DNA from 2 places in the Hydrogenophaga crocea genome. Region 2 is predicted to be linked to the other one. Evidence: riboswitches for the same ligand, from Rfam matches in the RefSeq annotation. Region 2 holds a riboswitch; the other holds the start of a gene.
What was found. Region 2 has a riboswitch for glycine ahead of G9Q37_RS21615 (D-amino acid dehydrogenase). Riboswitches for the same ligand answer to the same signal wherever they lie in the genome.
Positions count from the first base shown of each region.

Region 1: it holds a riboswitch for glycine, as region 2 does, so the genes downstream of both, gcvT (glycine cleavage system aminomethyltransferase GcvT) here and G9Q37_RS21615 (D-amino acid dehydrogenase) in region 2, are expected to answer to the same signal.

Region 1 covers NZ_CP049989.1:863,942-867,335, reverse strand. Annotated here, with positions in the region: gene G9Q37_RS04130 (electron transfer flavoprotein-ubiquinone oxidoreductase) at 1-1,008, shown strand, start outside; gene G9Q37_RS04125 (hypothetical protein) at 1,152-1,658, shown strand; glycine riboswitch at 1,693-1,788, shown strand; glycine riboswitch at 1,802-1,905, shown strand; gene gcvT (glycine cleavage system aminomethyltransferase GcvT) at 2,024-3,085, shown strand; gene gcvH (glycine cleavage system protein GcvH) at 3,117-3,394, shown strand, end outside.
Region 2 covers NZ_CP049989.1:4,530,818-4,534,211, forward strand. Annotated here, with positions in the region: gene G9Q37_RS21610 (WbqC family protein) at 1-174, opposite strand, end outside; gene G9Q37_RS21615 (D-amino acid dehydrogenase) at 203-1,474, opposite strand; glycine riboswitch at 1,530-1,642, opposite strand; gene G9Q37_RS21620 (M20 aminoacylase family protein) at 1,754-2,959, opposite strand; gene G9Q37_RS21625 (Bug family tripartite tricarboxylate transporter substrate binding protein) at 2,959-3,394, opposite strand, start outside.

The DNA.
Region 1 (3,394 bases), 890 kb from region 2:
GAGCTCTGGGAGATCGACCCGGCCAAGCACAAGCCCGGTCTGGTGGTGCACACCGCGGGCTGGCCCATGAAGAACGACACCTACGGCGGCGGCTTCCTCTACCACCTCGAGGACAACAAGGTCACGCTGGGCCTGGTGGCCGGCCTGAACTACAGCAACCCCTGGCTGAGCCCGTTCGAGGAAATGCAGCGCTGGAAGACGCACCCGCGCATCCGCCAGTTCCTCGAAGGCGGCAAGCGCCTGAGCTACGGCGCGCGCGCCATCACCACGGGCGGCCTCATGAGCCTGCCCAAGGCGGTGTTCCCGGGCGGCGCGCTCGTGGGCTGCGACGCGGGCTACCTCAACGGCGCACGCATCAAGGGCAGCCACGCGGCGATCAAGAGCGGCATGCTCTGCGCCGAGGCCGCCTTCGAGGCCGTGCAGGCCGGCCGCCAGCACGACGAACTGGCCGCCTACCCCGCGGCCTTCGACCGGAGCTGGCTGCGCGAAGAGCTCGAGAGCTCGCGCAACTTCAAGAGCTGGTTCAAGTACGGCAACCTCATCGGCGGCCTCATGGTGGGCATCGAGCACTGGCTGCTGCCGCGCCTGGGCTTCAAGAGCCCGCCGTGGTCGCTGCACCGCGAGAAGGCCGACCACCTTTACCTCAAGCCCGCGGCCGAGTGCGAAAAGATCGCCTACCCCAAGCCCGACGGCAAGCTCACTTTCGACCGCCTGAGCAGCGTGTTCGTGAGCAACACCAACCACGAGGAACAGCAGCCCGCCCACCTCACGCTCAAGGACGCGGGCGTGCCGGTGAAGATCAACCTCGCCAAGTACGCGGGCCCCGAGAGCCGCTACTGCCCCGCGGGCGTGTACGAGTACGTCAAGACCGAAGACGGCGCCGACCGGCTGCAGATCAACGCGCAGAACTGCGTGCACTGCAAGACCTGCGACATCAAGGACCCGACGCAGAACATCGTGTGGGTCACGCCCGAGGGCGGTGGCGGGCCGAACTACGCGGGGATGTGACGCGCCGCCGCGCGGGATGTGCGTTCGTTCACATCCCTCGGCGAAAGCCGCCTGCGGGCGGCTTTTTTGCGCCCGCATGACACGCGAACGTCATGCGGCCTGCGCAGAGTGCTGCGTCATCCGTAGCACTCCCTGCCACACCCATGCTCAACAAGACCGACAAGGGCCGGGCCGAGCTGCAACCCGGCCAGCGCACCCTGGGTCAGCGCGAGCGCGCGATCCTGCTCGTGGCCGACGGCCGCAAATCCACCGCCTCGCTGCATGCCCTCTTCCACGGCGACGGCAAGGCCATCGTCGAATCGCTGATCGCGGGCGGCTACCTGCTGGACGACCGCCCGCCGCCCGCCCCGGCCCCGTCACCGGGCCTCGCGGTGCAGGGCTCGGTCGACGATTTCAGCGGCCCGCGCTCGCTGGCCAGCGCGCGCATGTTCCTGTTCGACCTCTCGGACCGCATGTTCGCGCCGCGCGACCGGCAGATGGCCGAGCGCCTGCGCGACGCGCTGCGCGAAGCGCGCGACGCCGCGAGCATGGTCGCCGTGGGCCGCGAGATGCTGGCCGAGATCGAGCGCATCGCGGGCCGCGAGCGGGCGCAGGCGGTCAGCGCGCGGCTGGCCAAACTGCTGCCGGAATCGGCCCCGCTCGGGGTTTGATCAACGCCACCCGCGTCGACTGCACTAGAATCCGCGGCGTTGCTCAGGAGAGAGCTCCCGCGTGGGGCCGCCGAAGGCGCAGGAGGCCGCAACGGCCCCGAACGCTCAGGCAAAAGGACTGGCAAACGCCCGCCGCAAGGCAGGCGATCCCCCCTGGAGAGAGGCCCCACGCGATGGGGTCCACCGAAGGAGCAAGCGCGGCATCGCCCGCGTGAATCTCTCAGGTAGAGCGGACAGCGGGGCAGCACACGGCATGCCGTGTTTCGCCCCGCGAGGGGCCTGCCCTGCCAGCGAGTCCGCCCTTGTCCGCCACCGAACTTCTCCAGACCCCGCTGCACGCCCTGCACCTCGAACTCGGTGCGCGCATGGTGCCCTTCGCGGGCTACAGCATGCCGGTGCAGTACCCCGCGGGCCTCATGGCCGAGCACCAGCACACGCGCAACGCCGCCGGCCTGTTCGACGTGTCGCACATGGGCCAGCTGCGCCTGTCGGGCCCCGAGGCCGCGGCCGCCTTCGAAAGCCTGATGCCGGTCGACGTGATCGGCCTGGCGCCGGGCAAGCAGCGCTACGGCCTGCTGCTCACCGACGAGGGCACCATCGTCGACGACCTGATGTTCGTGAACCGCGAGGACCACCTGTTCGTGATCGTCAACGGCGCCTGCAAGCACGGCGACCTCGCGCACATGCAGCAGCGCATCGGCCAGCGCTGCACCATCGAACCCCAATTCGACCGCGGCCTGCTCGCGCTGCAGGGCCCGCAGGCCGTGACCGCGCTGCAGCGCCTGCTGCCCGGCGTGGAAAAGCTGGTGTTCATGACCGGCGCGGCCTTCGAATGGCAGGGCCGGCCGCTGTTCGTCACGCGCAGCGGCTACACCGGCGAAGACGGCTTCGAGCTCTCGCTGGCCGCGGCCGACACCGAGGCCTTCGCGCGCGCGCTGCTTGCGCAGCCCGAGGTGCAGCCCATCGGCCTGGGCGCGCGCAACTCGCTGCGCCTCGAAGCCGGCCTGTGCCTCTATGGCAACGACATCGACACCACCACCACGCCCGTCGAAGCCGGCCTGAACTGGGCCATGCAGAAGGTGCGCCGCAGCGGCGGCGCGCGCGCCGGCGGCTTCCCCGGCGCCGCGCGCGTGCTCGCCCAGCTCGACGGCGCCACCCCGCCCGAGCGCGTGCGCGTGGGCCTGATCGCGCAGGAGCGCGTGCCGGTGCGCGAGCACACCGAACTGCAGAGCGAAGCGGGCGAGCGCCTGGGCGAAGTCACCAGCGGCCTGCTCGGCCCTACCATCAACCAGCCCATCGCCATGGGTTACCTGCCGCCGGCGTTCGCCGCCCCCGGCACCCGCGTGAACGCGCTGGTGCGCGGCAAGGCCGTGCCCATGGTGGTGGCGCCCATGCCCTTCGTGCCCAACCGCTACTACCGCGGCTGATCCTTCCCCCCATCCCCCAGGAGCTTTCCTCATGACCACCAAGTACACCGAAGACCATGAATGGATCACCGTGGACGGCAACGTCGCCACGGTCGGCATCACCCACCACGCGCAGGACGCGCTGGGCGACGTGGTCTTCGTCGAACTGCCCGAAGTGGGCAAGGCCTTCGCCCAGAAAGACGTGGCCGGCGTGGTCGAGTCGGTGAAGGCCGCGGCCGACGTCTACATGCCCGTGAGCGGCACCGTCACCGAGGTCAACGAAGCCCTGCGCGCCGACCCGGCGCTCGCCAACAGCGACCCGCTGGGCGC
Region 2 (3,394 bases):
CGGCACCGTGAGCCACTGCGGGCCCTGCGGTGTCTTGATGCGGTTGCGGTTGCGCCAGTCGCGCCGTGTGTACTGCATGTCGTCGTACAGCACGAACTCGTCGACCGAGGCGATGAGGTCGAAGTAGCCCTTCCAGGGGATGTAGTTGGACTGGACGATGGCGACCTTTTTCACCGGCGCATTGTTGCAGGTCTGCGTGGCCTCAGCCCGCGCGCCGCGCCGGCTCGAGCGGGTGCGCCAGCGGCCGCCCGCCCGCGCGCGCGCTGCCGCTCACGAGCTCGCCCAGCAGGTCGGCCGTGGCCGCGCTGAGCGTCCAGCCCAGGTGGCCGTGGCCGGTGTTGTAGAACACGTTGGCGCGGCGGCCGCGGCCCACGCGCGGCATCATGTCCGGCATCATGGGCCGCAGGCCGGCCCAGGGCACCACCTGGCGCGTGCTCACGCCGGGGAAGCATTGCTGCACCCAGTCCACCAGCGGGCGGATGCGGTCGGCGCGGATGTCGCGGTTGAAGCCGTTGAACTCGGCCGTGCCCGCCACGCGGAAGCGGTCGGGGCCGAGGCGGCTGGTCACGAGTTTGGTCTCGTCGTCGAGCAGGCTCACCGTGGGCGCGGCGGCGCGGCTGGCCTCGTCGGTGAGGTTCACCGTGATCGAATAGCCCTTGACCGGGTACACGTTGATGCGATCGCCGAGCTGCGCCGCGAGCGCGCGGCTGTTCACGCCCGCGCAGACCACGAGCGCGTCGAAGGCGTGTTCCTCGTGGCCGTGTTCGCCGGCCAGCGTCACCGTGGCGCGGCGGTCGTCGCTGCGCAGCGAACGCACCTCGCGGCCGTACACGGTGCGCACGCCCAGGCGCTCGCAGGCCGCGGCCAGGCCTTGCGTGAAGCGGTGGATGTCGCCGGTGGAATCGCTTTCGGTGTAGTAGCCGCCGTGGTAGGTGCCGGCCAGCGTGGGCTCGATGGCGCGCATCTCCTCGGGCGTCACGGCGCGGCGCTGCAGGCCGCCTGCGGCGAGCAGGCGCGACACGCGGCCTGCGTGTTCGAAGCCCTGGCGGTCGCGGTAGATGTGCAGGATGCCTTCGCGCCGGTGGTCGAAGTCGATGCCCTCGCGCTCGGCCCAGTCGAACAGGTGTGCGCGCGCGGCGATCGCCAGCCGCGTGGTCTCGATGGTGTTGGCCTCGTAGCGCGGGATGCTGGCGATGAATTCCGCGAACCACGACAGCTTGTGCCAGCCCGGCCGCGGGTTCACGAGCAGCGGTGCGTCCTGGCGCAGCATCCACTTGAGGCCCTTGAGCAGTGTCGAGGGATGGGTCCAGGTCTCGGCGTTCGAGGCCGAGAGCTGGCCGCCGTTGGCGAACGAGGTCTCCATCGCGGCGTAGCGGTGCCGCTCGAAGAGCGTGACGGCGAAGCCGCGGCGGGCCAGGGCGTAGGCGGTGGTGATGCCGGTGATGCCACCACCGATGACGGCAAAGGATTTCATGGATGCGCTCCAGGCGTCGGACGAGGATGTGGGCAGACCGCGCAACCGCGCGGTCTGCGCCCCCTCTGTCCGGTACCTGAGAGATTCACCCTGCGCGCGGGCCGCGGCGGGGCTTGCTCCTTCGGTGTGCCGGCTGACGAAGCGCGGCAACTCTTCAGAGTGTTGAGCGCACGGGCCGGTCCTGGGGCCTGAGAGTTTCCGGGGCGGTTGCTCCTTCGGCGCCGCGCCGGGGGGCGCGGGCTCTCCCGGTCCGTGCGGGGAAATGCGGTGCGCGTGAGATCAGCCAGACGCCTTCAGGTAATCGGCCACCAACCGTGTCCACAGTTGCGCGCCGGGTTCGATGATCGCGTCGTTGAAGTCGTAGCCCGGGTTGTGCACCGAGCAGGCGCCCGGCGTGCCGGGGCCGCCGTTGCCCACGAACACGTAGCAGCCGGGCACGGCTTCGAGCATGAAGGCGAAGTCTTCGCTCGCGGTGAGCGGCGCGGCCTCGGTGTTCACGCGCGCTGCGCCGAACAGCTCGCGCGCCAACCCGGCGGCGAGCCGGGTTTCGGCGGGCGTGTTCACGAGCACGGGATAGCCCTCGCGCCAGTCGATCAGGGCCTTCACCTTGAAGCTCGCGGCCTGCAGCTGCACCAGCTCGGTGATGCGCTCGCGCAGCAGCGCGCGCACCCCGCGGTCGAGCGCGCGCACGCTGAGCTCGAGCGTGGCCTCCTCGGGAATCACGTTGTTGGCCTGGCCCGCGTGCAGCGCGCCCACCGTGACCACCGCACTGTGCAGCGGGTCCACGTTGCGCGAGACCACGGTCTGCAGCGCGGTGACGACGGCCGCCGCGGCCACCACGGTGTCGGCGGTGGTCTGCGGCATCGCGCCGTGACCGCCCACGCCCTGCAGCCGGATGGTGACGTTGTCGCTCGAGGCCATGCTGGCCCCAGTGCGGAAGTGGAAGTGGCCGGCCTCGATGCCGGGGATGTTGTGCAGCGCGTACACCGCGTCGCAGGGAAAGCGCTCGAACAGGCCGTCGCGCATCATGGCCTGCGCGCCCGCCGCACCTTCTTCGGCGGGCTGGAAGATCAGGTGCAGCGTGCCGTCGAAGTCCAGGTCTTCGGCGATGAAGCGCGCCGCCGCGAGCAGCGTCGCGGTGTGGCCGTCGTGGCCGCAGGCGTGCATCAGGCCCGCGCGCCGGCTGCCCCATTCGCGGCCCGGGGCTTCGGCGATGGGCAGCGCGTCCATGTCGGCGCGAATGCCCAGGCGGCGTGTGCCCTGGCCGCGCCGCAGCACGCCCACCACACCGGTGCCGCCGATGCCGGTGTGCACGGTGTAGCCCCAGGCGCGCAGCTTGTCGGCCACCAGCGCCGAGGTGCGGTGCTCCTGGAACGCGAGCTCGGGGTGGGCGTGGATGTCGCGGCGCAGGCGGATGAACTCGCCGATGCGCGCCGACATCGCCTGCGCGAGGTAGGGCGCGCCGGCCTCTGCGACGGCCGCCATCACTGCGCCTGCAGGTGGATGGACTTGGCGATGGCGCGGTACTTCTCCGTGTTGTCCGCGTACACCCGGGCCACGGCCGCGAGCGGCTGCGGGCGCGGCACCACCATGGCCTGGGCTTCGAGCGCGGCGCGGGTCTCGGGGTCGTTGGCGACCTCGCTGAGCGCCTTGTGCAGCGCCTGCACGACGGGCTCGGGCGTGTCCTTGCGCACGAAGTAGCCCGACCAGGTGTCGAACACGAAGCCCTTGAGCCCGGGCGAGGCGCTCAGCGGCGCGGCGTTCCTGAACGCGTCCTGGGGTTCGGCCGAGAGCACGCCCACCACTTTGACCTTGCCCTCGCTGACCATGCCGATCTGCCCCTTGCCGTAGGGCGTGATGAAGAAGTCGACCTGGCTGCCCATGATGTCCTGGAAGGCGGGCGCGCTGCCCTTGTAGGGC